3 regions of the Paraliobacillus zengyii genome follow, and region 2 is predicted to be linked to each of the others. Evidence: riboswitches for the same ligand, from Rfam matches in the RefSeq annotation. Region 2 holds a riboswitch; each other region holds the start of a gene.

Evidence for each region. A riboswitch is a leader RNA that binds a small molecule or an ion and turns the genes downstream of it on or off. The one in region 2 is predicted to bind S-adenosylmethionine.
Region 1: linked by a shared signal. The riboswitch ahead of DM447_RS15040 (bifunctional homocysteine S-methyltransferase/methylenetetrahydrofolate reductase) and the one ahead of DM447_RS17265 (PLP-dependent aspartate aminotransferase family protein) in region 2 are both predicted to bind S-adenosylmethionine.
Region 3: linked by a shared signal. The riboswitch ahead of DM447_RS05520 (5-methyltetrahydropteroyltriglutamate--homocysteine S-methyltransferase) and the one ahead of DM447_RS17265 (PLP-dependent aspartate aminotransferase family protein) in region 2 are both predicted to bind S-adenosylmethionine.

Annotation. Positions count from the first base shown of each region.
Region 1 covers NZ_CP029797.1:2,989,585-2,995,217, forward strand. The annotation lists gene DM447_RS15025 (Na+/H+ antiporter NhaC family protein) at 1-449, opposite strand, end outside; gene DM447_RS15030 (MotA/TolQ/ExbB proton channel family protein) at 612-2,423, shown strand; gene DM447_RS15035 (OmpA family protein) at 2,416-3,111, shown strand; SAM riboswitch class I at 3,276-3,382, shown strand; gene DM447_RS15040 (bifunctional homocysteine S-methyltransferase/methylenetetrahydrofolate reductase) at 3,522-5,366, shown strand; gene metE (5-methyltetrahydropteroyltriglutamate--homocysteine S-methyltransferase) at 5,391-5,633, shown strand, end outside.
Region 2 covers NZ_CP029797.1:3,520,608-3,526,240, reverse strand. The annotation lists gene DM447_RS17270 (aliphatic sulfonate ABC transporter substrate-binding protein) at 1-524, opposite strand, end outside; gene DM447_RS17265 (PLP-dependent aspartate aminotransferase family protein) at 588-2,384, opposite strand; SAM riboswitch class I at 2,453-2,557, opposite strand; SAM riboswitch class I at 2,628-2,728, opposite strand; gene DM447_RS17260 (alpha/beta hydrolase) at 2,815-4,518, opposite strand; gene DM447_RS17255 (NAD(P)H-dependent oxidoreductase) at 4,778-5,329, shown strand; gene DM447_RS17250 (cation-transporting P-type ATPase) at 5,526-5,633, shown strand, end outside.
Region 3 covers NZ_CP029797.1:1,112,598-1,118,230, forward strand. The annotation lists gene abc-f (ribosomal protection-like ABC-F family protein) at 1-1,159, shown strand, start outside; gene DM447_RS18630 (hypothetical protein) at 1,287-1,412, opposite strand; gene DM447_RS05520 (5-methyltetrahydropteroyltriglutamate--homocysteine S-methyltransferase) at 1,568-2,671, opposite strand; SAM riboswitch class I at 2,808-2,906, opposite strand; gene DM447_RS05525 (fructose-1,6-bisphosphatase) at 3,155-5,086, shown strand; gene DM447_RS05530 (YkvA family protein) at 5,169-5,573, opposite strand.

The DNA.
Region 1 (5,633 bases), 530 kb from region 2:
GTTGTTTCAATTACAAATCCTAGCTCTTTCGTTGACATTTTCACCTTTTTTAATATCGCCTTCATAATTGGCGCTATCGTTACAAAACGAAAGGTCGGTGCGCTAAATGTTCCAATTGTAGAGACATAAGTAAGAAATAAGGCTTGCTTTTTGGAGGTAATTATTTCTGCCGATTTCTCAACAAATCCTTTGATTCCACCTGTCATTTTGATCATCCCAATAAGTCCAGAAAAAACATAAAGGAAGACAATAATTTTAATATTACTTTCATCAATAAGTGCTTGTATCACATAGGTTAGCATCTCTTGCATGCCACCAATAAGTGAGGGTGAAATGATGTAGGATCCAACAAGTAGTCCCAACACTAAACCTGGAAGTACTTGTCGTGTAAACATGGCAACAGGAATCACAATCAAAAAAGGGATAATGGACATCCAACTCGTATCGATATGCTTTGCACACCTTTCTAAAAATAGAATCTTTTTAGAATGTGGAAAACCAGCAAATTTATGTATTTACTATTAATTTACTAAGAAAAGTTCATGATTTGGACATGCTTTGAATACTTATGGAATAGAGACATTAATGTTGTCCATCTAGGAGGAAATCGAATGATAGAAGCAATTCTACAACTTTTTACAAGTGAGCAAAAAGCACAAGCTATTCTTTCAAATCAAATGATTGAGCTAATCTTCATCATTTTATTTGTTACGTTTATTGTTACCTTCTTTGTTCATGTTTCCTTGTTCAGTAAACTAAAGAAAATACGTTCTTACTTACAAGAAACAAACCGCATGGACATTGACCCTTTGCGTACCTTCAAGGAACAGTTTGACCTTAAACAGCAAACCGAACCTGTCAAAATAGAAACATTCGTTCAAGAGAAATTTTCTAGTTGGCGTGTCTATGGTATACCTATTGTCAGTCTCATTAAAATGATTCAAATGACCGTATCTATTTTTATTTTAATCGGGATATTAGGAACATTTATTGGCTTAACCATGTCATTAGGAAATATTAATTCAGGTGGAAATCAGCTTGTTGAAGATGTCGCAAGTGTTTTATCAGGAATTGATGTAGCATTTTACACAAGTATTGCCGGTATGGGGCTTTCATTAATTATGACGGTAATGATCAAAGCGCTGAATACAGAATTTCTCCTAACTGATATTATGTTAAAAGTTGAAACAAATTTAACTGAAAACGAACAGAACGGAATAAGTAAACTAATTGAAGTTTCGGAAAGTATTAATAACTCCATTCTCATGCTTCAAAAGACAAACCAAAAATCCTTACAAAGTATTGAAAGTTCTTTTGATGGTTTTAAAGACTATACTTCTGGCTTACAACAAGCCGCAAAAGATTTAGCTACATTTAATGAAGGATTATCTACTAATCTACATGACTTTCAACTTCTATTTACTAGTATGAATAAGGTAACAAACGGCTTTGATGATGCATCTAAAAAACTAAACAAAAATTTCGATCAACTCTTCTCTTATTTTAAGAAAATTGATCAAAGAAATGAACAAATGGCAAGTACATTTGAACATACGTATCAAAAAATCGAAGAAGTCTCGACAACACAAATAGATACCTTAACTCATTTTGAAGATACCGTGGTTGATTTAAAAACATTCACCTCTTCTATCTTAGATGGCCAACAAACAATAAGTAAAGAAAGTCAGCGTTTAGTGCGTCATATGGAAGAACAAAATAAAGAATTTAAACAAATATTCGGCAAAGACCTAGGAGCGAAACTAGCCGGAATTACAACATACTTAAGCGAACTCTCTAACGGTTTTAATAGCTTAGAAGGATCACTAGTTCAATTACCAGATGTACTAGAAACCATTAACCAAGCACAAACAGAATATAAACACCTTCTATCTGATCGCTTTGATGAATTAAAACAATTTAATCGAGATTTTAATAATCATCTCAAAGCACACAATGCAGATTCTGTTTCATTTGAAAAGCACGTACGTGAAGCCACAAACACCTATGAACAAATTGGAATGAAGAACAAGCAGCTTATTACAGATATAAATACCACTATTTCACAAATGAATAGCACATTCATTCAAAGAGAAAATCAACTCGAAGCAAATGTTGGTGTATTAAAAGATACGCTTGCTAACTATGTGACTACTTTAGAAGGAACACTTGGTGAAAAGTTAGATAAGGTTGCTCGAAATATTAGTGAATATGCACAGGGAACAAATCAGGATCTAAAAAGAGAATTTAAGGAAATTCGGACGATTAACGAAGACATTCAACAAAGTAATAATCGTTATACACAACAAACATTTACGGAACTTCTCCAACAAATTGATAAATTAAACCAGCATTTACAGACCTTCAGCCAGGAAGCAACAAGCCTTAATACAAGGCGTACGGGTGGTCTAAATCAACATGATTAATAAATATCAACGGTTGTTTAAGGACGAGCAGGAAGAGAATCATTTTTGGCCATCTTTCACTGATTTATTAACATCGATCTTACTGTGTTTTGTATTAATCTTTATTTCAATGATGGTTATTAAGTCCATTCAAATTGAAGAAATGAAAGAAACAATTGATCAAATTATGGGAGTACGCTCAGAACTTGTAAAGGACTTAAATGCAGAATTTCAAGATTCTACTTTAGGCATCGAGGTAGATGAGAAAACAGGTGCAATTATCTTTGACACAGAAATTTTATTTGAGTATGATGGTGCAGAATTAAAGGATGACTCCTTTCAATTTTTAGATGAGTTTGTTCCAAAGTATTTAGACGTCTTATTAGCAAGTGGCTATGAAGAATATATCTCAGAAATTATTATTGAAGGTCATGCTGATCGCACAGATGGCTATTTATATAATCTAAAGCTATCCCAAGATAGAGCATATAGTGTAGCAGAATATATACTAGGGGATGAATTCCCATATAAAAACATTCAAGATCACTTGCAGGAAAAATTAACGGTAAATGGTAAATCATTCTCAGACGGTCGCACCGATGAAAATGGTGACTACAGTCCAGAAGCTTCACGCCGAGTTGAATTCAAGTTCCGCTTAAAAGACGAAGAAATATTGGATAAAACAATGGAAATACTAGAAGGAAATTAAAAATAAGTATTCTTGAAGTGGCTTTCCTTTCCAAATTCTATAATTTTAAAAAAATAAACAATATTAGTTAGTAAATAAATTGTTTGAATTTTTACATTATAGTAGTTGACATTATTTAGAATGTAACTTACTATAACAGGGAACATAAAACTAAATAGTTAGTCTTCTTATCAAGAGAGGTGGAGGGAACGGCCCTATGATACCTCGGCAGCTTACTTTTATATAAAAGTACTGTGCCAATTCCGTCAAACGTATGTTTGAAAGATGAGAAGAGTTAGGCTGTCGTTATATAAACCACTATAATACTGCCCCTCTTCTTAATGGAAGGGGGGTTTTTTGTTGCGTATAAAGTAAAAATTAACTTTAGTTAGTTGCAACTGGATAAAGTAAAAACAAGGGGGTTTGATCGATTGGATTTATTAACCACACTGAAGGAAAAGATTCTAATTGCTGATGGTGCTATGGGTACCTTGCTTTACTCACATGGTGTTGATCGTTGTTTTGAAGAATTAAATGTAACCCATCCTGAAGAAATTTTCCATACACATAGGGCGTATGTAGAAGCAGGGGCTAATGTTATTCAAACAAATACGTACAGTGCAAATTATATTAAATTGGCACGTTATGGCTTGGAGGATAAGGTAAAAGAAATCAACACGCAAGCAGTAAAAATAGCTAAACGAGCAGCAAATAAGGATACATTTGTTGTTGGAACAATCGGTGGTATTCGTGGAAGTCAAAAAAAACTTGGCACTATAGAGGAAATCAAGCGAATTTTTCGCGAACAACTTTATTGTCTCTTATTAGAAGGTGTAGACGGGCTCCTTTTAGAAACGTATTATAGCCTAGAAGAATTAACAACCGTGTTAGCAATTGCTAGAGAAGCAACTAATCTACCGATTATTACAAATATTTCGATGCATGAAATTGGATTATTAGAGAATGGTACACCTTTAAATGATGCATTAACACAATTGGACGATGCTGGTGCAGATATCGTTGGCGTCAATTGCCGATTAGGTCCACACTACATGATTGAATCTTTAAAAACAGTGGCCTTACCGAAGACAGCTTACCTTTCCGCTTATCCTAATGCGAGTTTACCAGCATACAGTGATGGAAAGTTAATCTATAACAATAACCCAGACTATTTTGAACAATGTGCTAGAGAATTTCGTAATCAAGGTGTGCGGTTATTTGGTGGTTGTTGTGGTACCACTCCTGAACATATTGTAGCCCTTAAAAAAGGTGTCGAAGGTTTCACTCCCTTATTGGAAAAGACGGACGTTAAGCACCCTCCAATAATAGAAGTACAGGAGCCTGCTGCTCGAAAAAAGTTAGATCTAGCTCAAATTGTGACACAGAGACATTCTATTATTGTTGAATTAGATCCACCAAGGAATTTACAAACGAAAGAATATCTAAAAGGTGTGCAAGCATTAAAAGACGTTGGTGTTGACGCCATTACACTTGCTGATAATTCTTTAGCCACACCACGAATTAGCAATCTAGCAATGGCCACACTAATGAAACAACAAAGAATAGCCATCACGCCTCTTCTTCACTTAACTTGTCGTGACCGTAATTTAATCGGACTACAGTCTCATTTAATGGGATTACACACACTTGGTATCCATGAAATTTTAGCTATTACTGGTGATCCTACTAAGATAGGCGGTTTTCCAGGTGCATCGTCGGTATTTGACGCTACATCTTTTGAATTGATTAAGCTAATCAAACAATGTAATGAAGGTATCTCATTTTCAGGTAAGTCATTAAAAGAAAAAACATCCTTTCGTATCGCAGCAGCTTTTAACCCCAATGTTCATCACCTTGATAAAGCAGTACGTAGGCTAGAGAAAAAAATTGATTGTGGAGCAGATTATTTTTTGACCCAACCAATTTATCAACCCGAACAAATTGAGTCGCTAAAACAAGCAACTAAACATATTAAACAACCAATCTATATTGGTATTATGCCACTCACATCCTCACGAAATGCAGAATTCCTACATCATGAAGTACCAGGTATGAAACTAACAGATGACGTCCGTCAACGAATGAAGGCGACAGGTGATAATAGAATACTGGCAGAACAAGAAGGTATGTCAGTAGCAAAAGAATTAATCGATGTTGCTTTTGAACATTTTAATGGCATCTATTTAGTAACACCATTTATGCGCTATGACATCACAGTTAAACTTTCCAGTTATATCAAACAAAAGGTTGAAAATGCGCAAGAAATAATTTTATAAGACTATTTTAATGGAGGTTTATACATGACAAAAATAATTAGTTCCAATCTAGGTTATCCACGAATCGGTGAAAAAAGAGAATGGAAACAAGCACTCGAGCAATTTTGGGAAGGGAAAATTCAAGAAACAGAATTACTTTTAATAACGAAAGTGATAAGACTAAATAACCTTAAAAAGCAACAAGAGAAAGGCATTGATCTTATTCCAGTTGGTGACTTTTCTTTATATGATCATGTATTAGATACTTCTGTTATGTTTGGTGTCATA
Region 2 (5,633 bases):
ACAATTTCTACTTCATCAGGATCGATATTTTCAGCTGCCAATGCACGTAGTAGGAAAATATACGGATCTGTTCCGATTGTTGCTGCAACCTTTTTACCGGTTAAGTCAGCTACTGACTCAATGTCAGAATCGGGATTCGTTACGAGTGCTGTCCATTCAGGTTTTGAATAGATATAAACATTTTGAATTGGTGAACCATTTGATTTAGATATTAAAGCTGCCGCTCCAGCTGTAGAACCGAAGTCGACACTATCACTATTCAAGAATTCTAAAGCTTTATTACTTCCTTGACTTAATGCCCATTCAATCTCAATACCTTCTTCTTCAAATTCTTCCTCAGCCCAACCGAATTTCTTTAAAACTAAACTAGTTGGAGAGTAGTATGCGTAATCTAAACGGATTTCTTCTGGACCTGTTTCTTCTCCACTTGTATCAGATGAACAACCTACAGCTATTACCAATACAACACCTACAAGAATAATTGCAAGAAAGCTTCTAACATCAATCAATGCTATTTTTTTCAATTTTATTTGCCCCTTTGTTTTTACTAATCGACTTTTATCTCTATAAGCCAATTATAGTTTCATTTAAATTTCACATGCATATGTTGAAATTGACCCGCGTAAACGTTGTGCCTCTTTATACGTACATCTGTTATGGATTACTTCTAATCCTGCTTCGCTGGCAATTGCAGCAGCTTCTGGTGAGACCACACCTTCTTGCAACCAGAAGACTCTTGGTTTGACTTCAATTGCTTCTTTTGCAACGCCAATTGCTGCTTCTGGACTTCTGAATACTTGAACAATGTCAATCGCTTCAGGGATACTCTTTAAATCTGGATAAGCTTTTTCACCCAATATTTCTGTTTCACGTGGGTTAACTGGAATGATTTTATAACCGAGACGTTGCATTTTTCTTGCTAGACGGTAACTTGGTCTTGCTTCTTTACCGCTTAATCCAACAATGGCTAACGTCTTTTGTCTTGTTTTTTCAACGCCATCTATTTCAAATCGTTCGTAAGGGGAGTTTAACGCCCATTTAATGATTCCTTCATCGTTGATGACAATGTCATTTGTTTCGCCTTTGCCAATACCTGTTGCCTTAACTAATGCTTGATTTAGATCATGGATAATATCATCAAGCGATTCAAGACCTACAGATAATCTTACCAATTCTTCTTTAACACCAGTTTCAATTAACTTCTCTTTTGATAATTGTTGATGTGTTGTCGAAGCTGGGTGAATTATTAATGATTTAGCATCTCCAACATTGGCTACGTGTGACCAGAGCGAGACATTATCAATCAATTTTCTTCCTGCATCTCGGCCACCTTTAATACCAAATACGAGAATGGAACCAAAACCATTATTTAGAATATCCTTTGCTAAGGCATGTGAACTGTGACTTTCAAGCCCAGGATAATCAACCCAATCAACTGCTGGATGGTTATCTAAATAGTTGGCTAGTTTAATTGCATTTTCATTATGGCGCTGTACACGTAGATGTAAAGTTTCTAATCCTTGGATAAGTTGGAAAGCATTATATGGACTCAATGATGCACCAAAATCACGTAACAATTGCACACGGACTTTCGTACTAAATGCTAAAGTGCCGAAATCTGTTGCATAGCGAATACCGTTATAGCTTGGATCAGGCTCTGTGAAAGTTGGGAATTTTTCTGAATTCCAGTTAAATCGACCACCATCAATGATAATTCCACCGATTGTAGTACCATGTCCGCCTATCCATTTGGTAGCAGAGTGTACGACAATATCGGCACCGAGTAAAATAGGTTTACACACATACGGCGTGGCAAAGGTATTATCGATAATTAATGGTACACCAGCCTCATGTGAGATTTCAGCTACTTTCTCTACATCCAAAACATGTAAGTTAGGGTTACCGATAATTTCACCGAAAACTGCTTTTGTTTTATCAGTAATTGCATCTTTAAAATTATCTGGATTACTTGGATCAACAAATTTTACATTGATTCCGTATCGAGGTAACGTTATAGCAAAAAGATTATATGTTCCACCGTATAAGTTAATCGCTGCTACAATTTCATCTCCCGCACTGGCTACATTTAAAATAGATAACGTAATGGCAGACATACCAGAAGAAGTCGCAACAGCAGCTACACCATCTTCTAATAGAGCTAACCGTTTTTCGAAAACTTCAACAGTGGGATTGCCAATTCTTGAATAAATGTTACCTGGTTCATCAAGCGAAAATAATCGTTCTGCGTGTTCAGAGTCATGAAATACATAAGAAGTAGTTTGATAGATTGGTACTGCACGTGAACCAGTTGTTGGATCGGGAGCTTGCCCGCCGTGTAATGCTAAAGTTTCGATGTCATACGTTGTGTTTTTTTCTTTTGTCATAGTAAAACCCTCCTGTAATGTTATAAAAAAGCCCTCTTCTTTAAGAAGAGGGCGGTAAATGCATGCTCTTCTTATCTATCAGAATGAATCTGCTGGAATTAGCACCTTTTAAGTAGTAACTTAATGGTTGCTGGGTGTCATCGGGCCAGTCCCTCTACCACTCTTGATAAGAGTTATTTTGTTTTATTTGCAAGAAAAACCCTCTTTCAACTGACGATGAAAGAGGGTTTTAATCCGCGAATTACTTCATCATCCAAAGCTTATGCTTTGCTGGTAGGGGCACCTTGCTGAGCAGGTTGCCGTGGAGTCGTTAAGCCAGATCTTTCGTCCACTCTTTATAAATGTTTAATGTTAAATAGAGTATACCACAGATATCTTATGTGTCTAGTGGGTTTTTTAAATTTATTTGAATATTCTTTATAAAAAGATATTATTTGTTTACATACATAAACCGTTCCATATAGTAAATAAAAGCTTGATTGTAGTAACTAGCAAAATAATAGTCCCCATTATGTCCGGCATAAGGCATCATTAGTAAAGTAGCTTGCTCATTTCCATTCTCTCGATACGCTTCATAGAAATCACGAGAAATAGATGCGTCAACAATGCCATCTGCGTCTCCTTGGAATATGAGTGCCGGCGGACTATCTTCTTTAACTAGGAGAGATGTATCCATAAACGAATCAGAACCGGCTATTCCAATATTTTTAGCTAATCCATTGGCAGGATAAATCGGGATAATACCATTTACATCAAGTTCAGGGTTTAAAACATCTTGATAATTCTCACTTGTAAGGCCTAAACCAGCTGCATTTGCTAATTGTCCACCTGCAGATGCCCCAGAGATAAAAACGGAGTCTAAATTCGCATTATAATCATCATTGTTTTCAACTAAATAATTAGTAAAAAGACCGATGTGACGGACCATATCATCAAGAGAGAAGTCAGCAACGATATTTTCGGGGACTGGTGCAAATTCAACAAATTTATCCTCACTACTTAATCCGTACTGAATATCAAATACTACATAGCCTTGACTTGCGAAGTACTTATTAACTGCTGCATTGTTAGATGATCCTTTGTCACCAATTGTCCAACCGCCACCATGAATTCGAATTAAAACAGAGCTATTTCCAGGCAATTGGGCTGGATTTGATGTCGGTAGATAAGCATCGAAGTGTAATTCAATTCCTTCATCCACACCCTCTGTTCCTGAGTAGAATAAAGTGTCTTGTTCAAGATTATAGTTTTCAGTTGATAATCCGAAAAAGTAAGCCGGTAATGAAAAAGGTACGTCTAAAAAAGTATCTGTCATACTATCAGTTAATGAATTTTGATCCGCTTCATTTAATGTGTTTGAAAAGTCATTTTCCATCTCTGAAAAGGTTAATACGGTTGTAACGAGAGGAACAGAAAAGGTGATAGAAACAGCTATTCCTATAATAGAAGTTATGATACTAATAAACGAAAGGTTTTTACCAGTCCGCATTCTAAGAATCAGTGCGACGATTGCTAACGTTATTAAACTGAAAAACAAAGCATATCCAGGAACGAATAATTCAACAATGCTACCATTATTTTCTCCTCTTATTAGTAGAAACGATACATATGCTCCTAAAAGCAGACAGAGTATCCATAGACTTATCATCAGGATATGGAAGAATCCCTTCTTATCTTGCGTCATTGTGTTGCTAAATCTTATGTATCCCATGTTATTTAGACTCTTACGTGTCGTTCCTGCTATTATCCCGCCTAAAATAAACAAACTAAGTAATAGAATTATAGAAACCATACTTCGTGAAGTTGTATTTAAAGGATCAAAAGAAGCGATGGAGTTTAGAATAGGCAAGAGTAACATTATTAAGATTGTGAAGGTTAAATAGAAGTAATCGAGACCCTTCTGATTACTAGGAATAGCAGCCACAATAAAGTTACCTAAAAGAGTTAACATCATAAAAATACCGTAGATATTCCATAACCCATTTGAACTATCAATTAATAGATAAACAATTCCTGCTATAATCGTTAAGCTATTTGCTAGTATAAGCATGCTAGAGAAGCTACTTGCAAAAGAACGACTAGGCTTCGTAAATAGGTTTGTTTGGTTTAATTGTTTATTTAATGAAGTGCGCACGTTCAGTTCTCCTTTTTGTTTACTTACATTTTTTTCTTTGAGCCATGTTAATTTTAACATGAATACATATTTTAAGTAACTCAACTGTCGCAGAGTGAAACTGAAAAATAAGTCTTACCATTCAAAGCTAAAGTTGACTTCATGCTCCTTTCATAAGCATCACTGTGCTTAAGTTTTTTTACAAAAATAGATACTAAATTCCAGAGTTAGAACATATACTCTCTAAAAGTATGCATAAATGTTAGGGGATGAGAATGTAGTGAAACATATTTTAATCATCAACGGTCATCAAAAGTACCCACATAGTAAAGGGGATCTAAATCATACTATCTTTCAAGCAATAATTAAAAAATTAGAAACAGTATATCAAATAGATACAACGATTGTTGATCAGGGGTACGATATAACAGAGGAACAGGAAAAATTCTTATGGGCAGATATTATCATTTTCCAAACTCCTATTTATTGGTTTAGTGTACCAGGTAAATTCAAATCATATTTTGAACAGATCTATAAGCGAGATCTCTTTTTTACAGGCGGAAAGGGTTATGGGTGTGGTGGATTGTTAACGGATAAACAATATATGTTCTCTACAACATGGGGTGCACCGGAAGAGGCGTTTTTAAATAAAGCGGAATTCTTTGATGGGAAAGCTATTGATGATGTATTACTTCCGCTTCATAAAACACAGGAATTCACTGGGATGAAGCAATTAAAAACTTTTTCTGTTCACAAGGTTAAAACCCCTGATATAAGTGGATATCTAGAAAAGCTTGATAAACACTTAGAGGAAGTATTTGATTTATCGTAGTGCTACCCAAAACCTAATTACTTTAATTTTCACCTTACAATAGTGAAAACAGTGTCTTAAAAAGGCGCTGTTTTTTTATTTGGTGTATAGATATTTTTAAAATATAAATAATAAGTGAATATATTAATGTGTTTGATAGCAGATAAAGTTGAAAATGTATTACTATATGTGAATTTTAGAAGGAAGGAGATGAAATATGAACAAACAGAAATGGTTCCATTATGGAATAGAAGATGTAGTGGAGAATTTAAATACGGACAGAAAAACTGGACTTACGATTAAAAATGTAGATAAGCAACAAGAA
Region 3 (5,633 bases), 1.3 Mb from region 2:
TGATCGTTATTTTTTAGATGCTGTCACAACAAAGATATGGTCTATTGAAGATAGTGAATTCATCGAGCATAAAGGCAATTATTCGAGTTATATGGCATTTCGTGAACAGAAACGCCTGACCCAGCAACATGAATATGCGAAACAACAGAAAAATGTGGAACGAATTGAAAACCAAATGAAAGAGCTCACTTCTTGGTCGAGTAAAGCACATGCTCAATCGACAAAAAAAGAAGGCTATAAAGAACATTATCGTGTCAAAGCAAAGCGTATGGATAAACAAATAAAATCAAAACAAAAGCGTTTGGATAAAGAACTCGAAAAAGCAAAAGTAGAGCAGGTGAAGCCAGAATACGATGTGCAGTTTTCAATTAGAGCGAACACAAAGGTTGGGAAACGATTTTTAGAAGTGAAAGGTTTAACAAAGAGATTTAGCGATCGAACGCTATTTAAGAATGTAAATTTCACAATTAAGCACGGGGAGAAAGTTGGATTAATTGGTCCGAATGGTAGTGGCAAGACAACCTTTTTAAAAATACTGGTTGGTGACGAGCTGTCTGAGGGCGAGGTATGGCTTTCACCTGCTGCGACGATTGGTTATTTAACACAAGAAGTCTTTGACCTACCACTTGAAAATACGCCAGAACAGCTATTTTTTAAAGAAACGTTCGAAGCAAGAGGAAAAGTACAGAATTTAATGCAGCATTTAGGCTTTACTGCTTCCCAATGGCGAGAACCAATCCTTCATATGAGTATGGGCGAACGTGTGAAGTGCAAATTAATGGTCTATATACTAGAGGAAAAAAACGTACTAATTCTCGATGAGCCAACCAACCATCTTGATTTACCATCACGTGAACAACTTGAAAATACATTAGCAGATTACGATGGTACACTACTCGTTGTATCACATGATTCGTATTTTCTCGATAAAACAACAAACGAGAAACTTCTTTTTTCAAACGAAAGTATTGTGAAACAATCGAAAGAAGCAAGCAATCGTCAAGAAAGTGAGCCAGATAAATTGCGTCTAACACTCGAAACGGAAAGACAAGAAGTGTTAGGGAGGCTCAGTTTCATGACGCAAAAAGATAGTGAATATCAAGAACTTGATGAAAAATTTAATCAACTTACAAGTCAAATCAATAATCTTTTATCCTAATTGAATCGTCCGTAAGACTCTTGGATAGCAATTGCTATCCTTTTTTTATTTCGATTAAAAGGCATTTGCTGAAAAAACAGAAATTTCTCACCTATCCAGTCTTTCTAATAATTGAATAATTTCTTTGTTATGCTACAATTTGTAGATCACTATTCTTTTTCATTTGATAAATCCATTTCAAAAGGAAGATTATTGCTAAAGGAATCCCAATATATAAAACAAAAGTAACAAATAAAACAAATATGTTTATCATAGAATCACCCCCAAGTTAAAACTATTGTTATAAGATCCTATCTACATAGTGAATTAAAAACAATCGAGTCGTCAAGTATTTTTGAAAAGGAGATGCTCGCTGTTTGATATGCCAGTCTATATAAAAAGAGCGCCCACTTGGGACGCTCTACTAGCTTATTTCCAAATATCCTTCGATACATCTACAATATGCTTCAACTTGTTCCATTGCTCTTCTTCTGTTAAAAGATTACCATGGTGTGTCGAAGCAAAGCCACATTGTGGACTGATACATAATTGATCAAGTGGTACGTATTTAGAAGCTTCTGCTACTCTAGCTTTTATTACTTCTTTATCTTCTAGTTCACCAGTTTTAGATGTGAAGACGCCTAAAACGACACGTGGTCCATCGTTTGGAACATTTTCTAATGGTGCAAAACTACCAGAACGCTCATCGTCATACTCTAAGAAGAAGCCATCTACCGCTTCATTAGCTAAAAGCTTAGGAGCAATCAGATCATAACTTCCGGTGAAAGCCCATTTTGAACGGTAATTTCCACGGCATAAATGCGTTGTAACTACTAAATCTTCTGGTTTTCCTTCTAATACACTGTTAACTACGTGTAGAGCCAAGTCAATTAATTTTTCTCTTGAATGGATTCCTTCATTAAATGGGATATCTGGTGAAGAAAGTCCTGCAATGTAAACATCATCTAACTGTAAGTAACGAACTCCTGCATCGTAAAAGGCATTGATTGCATCACGGTAGGCTGCAATTACGTCTGCTGCGTAGTCGTCGATATTAGGATAAATACTTTCATTTAGAATTCCGGCATTGAATAATTGATTTGGACTTGGAATTGTTAATTTAGCAACTGCACGTCCACCAACAATCTCATTAAAAATTTTGAATTCCTCGATATGTGGGTGGTTGGGATTAAATGCAACTTTTCCAACTACACGTACGTCATAGCGCTCTGTTTCTTCGCCTTTAAATTGGAAGCCTTGGTCAGGTACATAACCTTCAACACCAATTAAGTGCTCTAAGAAGTCTGTGTGCCAGAATCTACGTCGGAATTCACCATCTGTTACAGCTTCTAGTCCAACCTCGATCTGCTTATCAACAATACGTTTGATTTCCTTGTTTTCTATTTCGTGTAAATCTGCTTGACTAATTGTTCCCTCAGCAAGTTGCTTACGTGCTTGATGAATACTCTCCGGTCTTAGTAAACTTCCTACATGGTCTGCTCTAAATGGTGCTTTTGTTGCTGTTTTTGTCATTTTAATTCCCCTCTTCCGAATTGTTTTAAGATGACAAACAAACTTGATCCATACGCGACATTCCTTAGGAAGAACGTTAAATAAAAAGTAAAAACCCCTTCTTGTGAAAAGAAGAGGTTTGAATTAACGATTTCTCCTCTTATCTTCAGCAATACGCTTCTGGATTTAGCACAGTACTTGTTAGTCTGCTGCTGAAGCTTCAAAGGGCCAGTCCCTCCACTTCTCTGGATAAGATTTATTTGTTTGTAAATATCTTAATTTTGAGAATACTATTGTTTGCGATACTTGTCAAGATGAATTTTTAAAGATAAAGGAAAAAATTAGAATACCTAGGAAACTAAACGTTTGATTAAAAATTCTGATAGTTTATGCTATGCTGTAATAGTAACAAAAATGGAAGCAGATTTTTAAAAATCCTGGAAGAGAAATTAGTGTGAGAGAATGCTGGAAAAATAATAATGCAATTTGAAAGGAGATGCAAATATGAATAAAAAATTTCTGGATTTACTTGCTCAAAGTTATGATAGCGAAGAAAAAGTGGTAACCGAAATTATTAATCTGGAAGCTATTCTTAATCTTCCAAAAGGGACAGAGCATTTTGTGAGTGATTTGCACGGGGAATACCAAGCCTTTCAACACGTATTACGAAATGGTTCAGGCAGGGTCAAAGAGAAGATAAAAGATCTATTTACCGATCAATTATCTGAAAAAGAAATCAATGAGTTTGCTGCATTAGTTTACTATCCAGTAGAGAAATTACAGTTAATCAAGAATAACTTTGACAACGATGAAGCATTACATAGATGGTATCGAGAAATAATTGAGGATATGATGGAACTTATTGCTTATGCGTCTTCTAAATATACACGTTCGAAGTTACGAAAAGCATTGCCTAAACAGTTTGTTTATATCATAGAAGAACTCTTGTATAAGACAGATGAATTCATCAACAAGAAAGAGTACTATACAAAAATTATTCAACAAATTATCTCCCTTGGTCAGGCTGATAAACTAATTATTGGTCTTAGTTATACGACACAAGAACTCGTTGTTGATCATTTACATGTAGTCGGGGATATTTATGATCGTGGACCAGAACCAGATAAAGTGATGGATACACTAGTTAACTATCATTCTGTCGATATTCAGTGGGGGAATCATGACGTACTATGGTTAGGCGCTTTCGCTGGATCGAAGGTTTGTCTTGCTAATATTATTCGTATTAGTGCGCGGTATAACAATTTAGCGATTATTGAAGATGTCTATGGGATAAATCTTAGACCGCTACTCAATCTTGCGGAGAAATATTATCAGGATAATCCAGCCTTTAGACCAAAAGTAGATGCTGGGGATAAACTATCGGATCATGAACAATTACAAATAACCATGATACATCAAGCGATTACAATGATTCAGTTCAAACTGGAGAGTCCGATCATCAAGAGACGTGCCTACTTTGACATGTCAGAAAGACTGTTGCTTGAGAAAGTAGATTATGATAAGGACGAAATAACAATTCAAGGAGAGACTTATCCACTGGAAAATAGCTGTTTTGCAACAGTTAATCCAGATAAACCGGATCAATTGTTAGCAGAAGAAGAAGAAGTGATGAACCGCTTATTATTTTCTGTTCAGAAGTCAGAAAAGTTTGCCCGCCATATGCGCTTCTTGATGAAGAAAGGTAGTCTCTATTTAAAATATAATGGAAATTTATTAATTCATGGCTGTATTCCATTAGATGAAGAAGGAAATATGGAGGAAATGGTTATTGAAGATAAGACCTACGCTGGTCGTGAACTGTTTGATATTTTTGAATATTACCTACGTGATGCGTTTGCTCATCCTGAAAAGACAGACGATTTGGCAACGGATATGGTCTGGTATTTATGGACAGGTGAACATTCATCCCTCTTCGGAAAAAAAGAAATGACAACCTTTGAGCGGTATTTCATCACGGATGAGGTAACGCACAAAGAGAGGAAGAACGTTTACTACCATTTACGTGAGAACGAGGATACATGTCGAAAAATTTTAGCGGAATTTGGACTTAATCCAGACCATGGCCATATTGTAAACGGGCATACACCAGTAAAAGAAATTGACGGTGAAAATCCTGTTAAGGCAAATGGCAAACTGATTGTAATTGACGGAGGCTTCTCCAAAGCATATCAATCAAAAACAGGAATAGCAGGATACACGTTATTATATAATTCGTATGGGATGCAACTTGTTGCCCACAAGAAATTTAACTCAAAAGAAGAAGTACTAGCAAATGGTGCAGATGTGTTATCCGTTAAAAGATTAGTAGATAAAGAATTAGAGCGAAAAAAGGTAAAAGAAACGAATGTTGGAGCGGAATTGTTACAGGAAGTCGAAATGCTTCATAATTTGATGGCTGACCGTTATATGAAGTGATCGAATAGGTGGAAAAAGAAGAAGGGGACAAGAAGAAATAAAACCTTGTCCCCTTTGTATTATATGTGGGTCAGAGTGTGTCTTAATTAATTTTTAAATCAATTGCGGACGTGTCCACTTTGTCTCCAAACCATTCTTTTAGCTTGTCTTTTGCTTTTAACTTAATTGGGTCGTCGATATACATAGCTACTTGGAATAAAGCAAATCCGAGTGCACCAAGATCATCTGTGTAACCAACGCCGGTAAAAAAGTCTGGAATTAAGTCTAAGGGTAAAATAAAGTAACCTAAAGCACCAATAATGACAGCTTTTACTTTGGTAGGTACTTCCGGTTTCTGAAGCGTATAATACAACAGTAATACAGCATAAACGACAGAAGAACCAGCCTTCTTAGCAAACTTCGCTAACTTCCCCCAAAATTTATCATCAGAATAATGTTCACTGTTTTTTTGTATTTCTTGTTCTATATTTTCAATTGTTGGTTTCATCGTTTATTGCCCCTTTAAGTACAGTATACGCTATTATTTTACCTTTGTGAAGTTCATTAT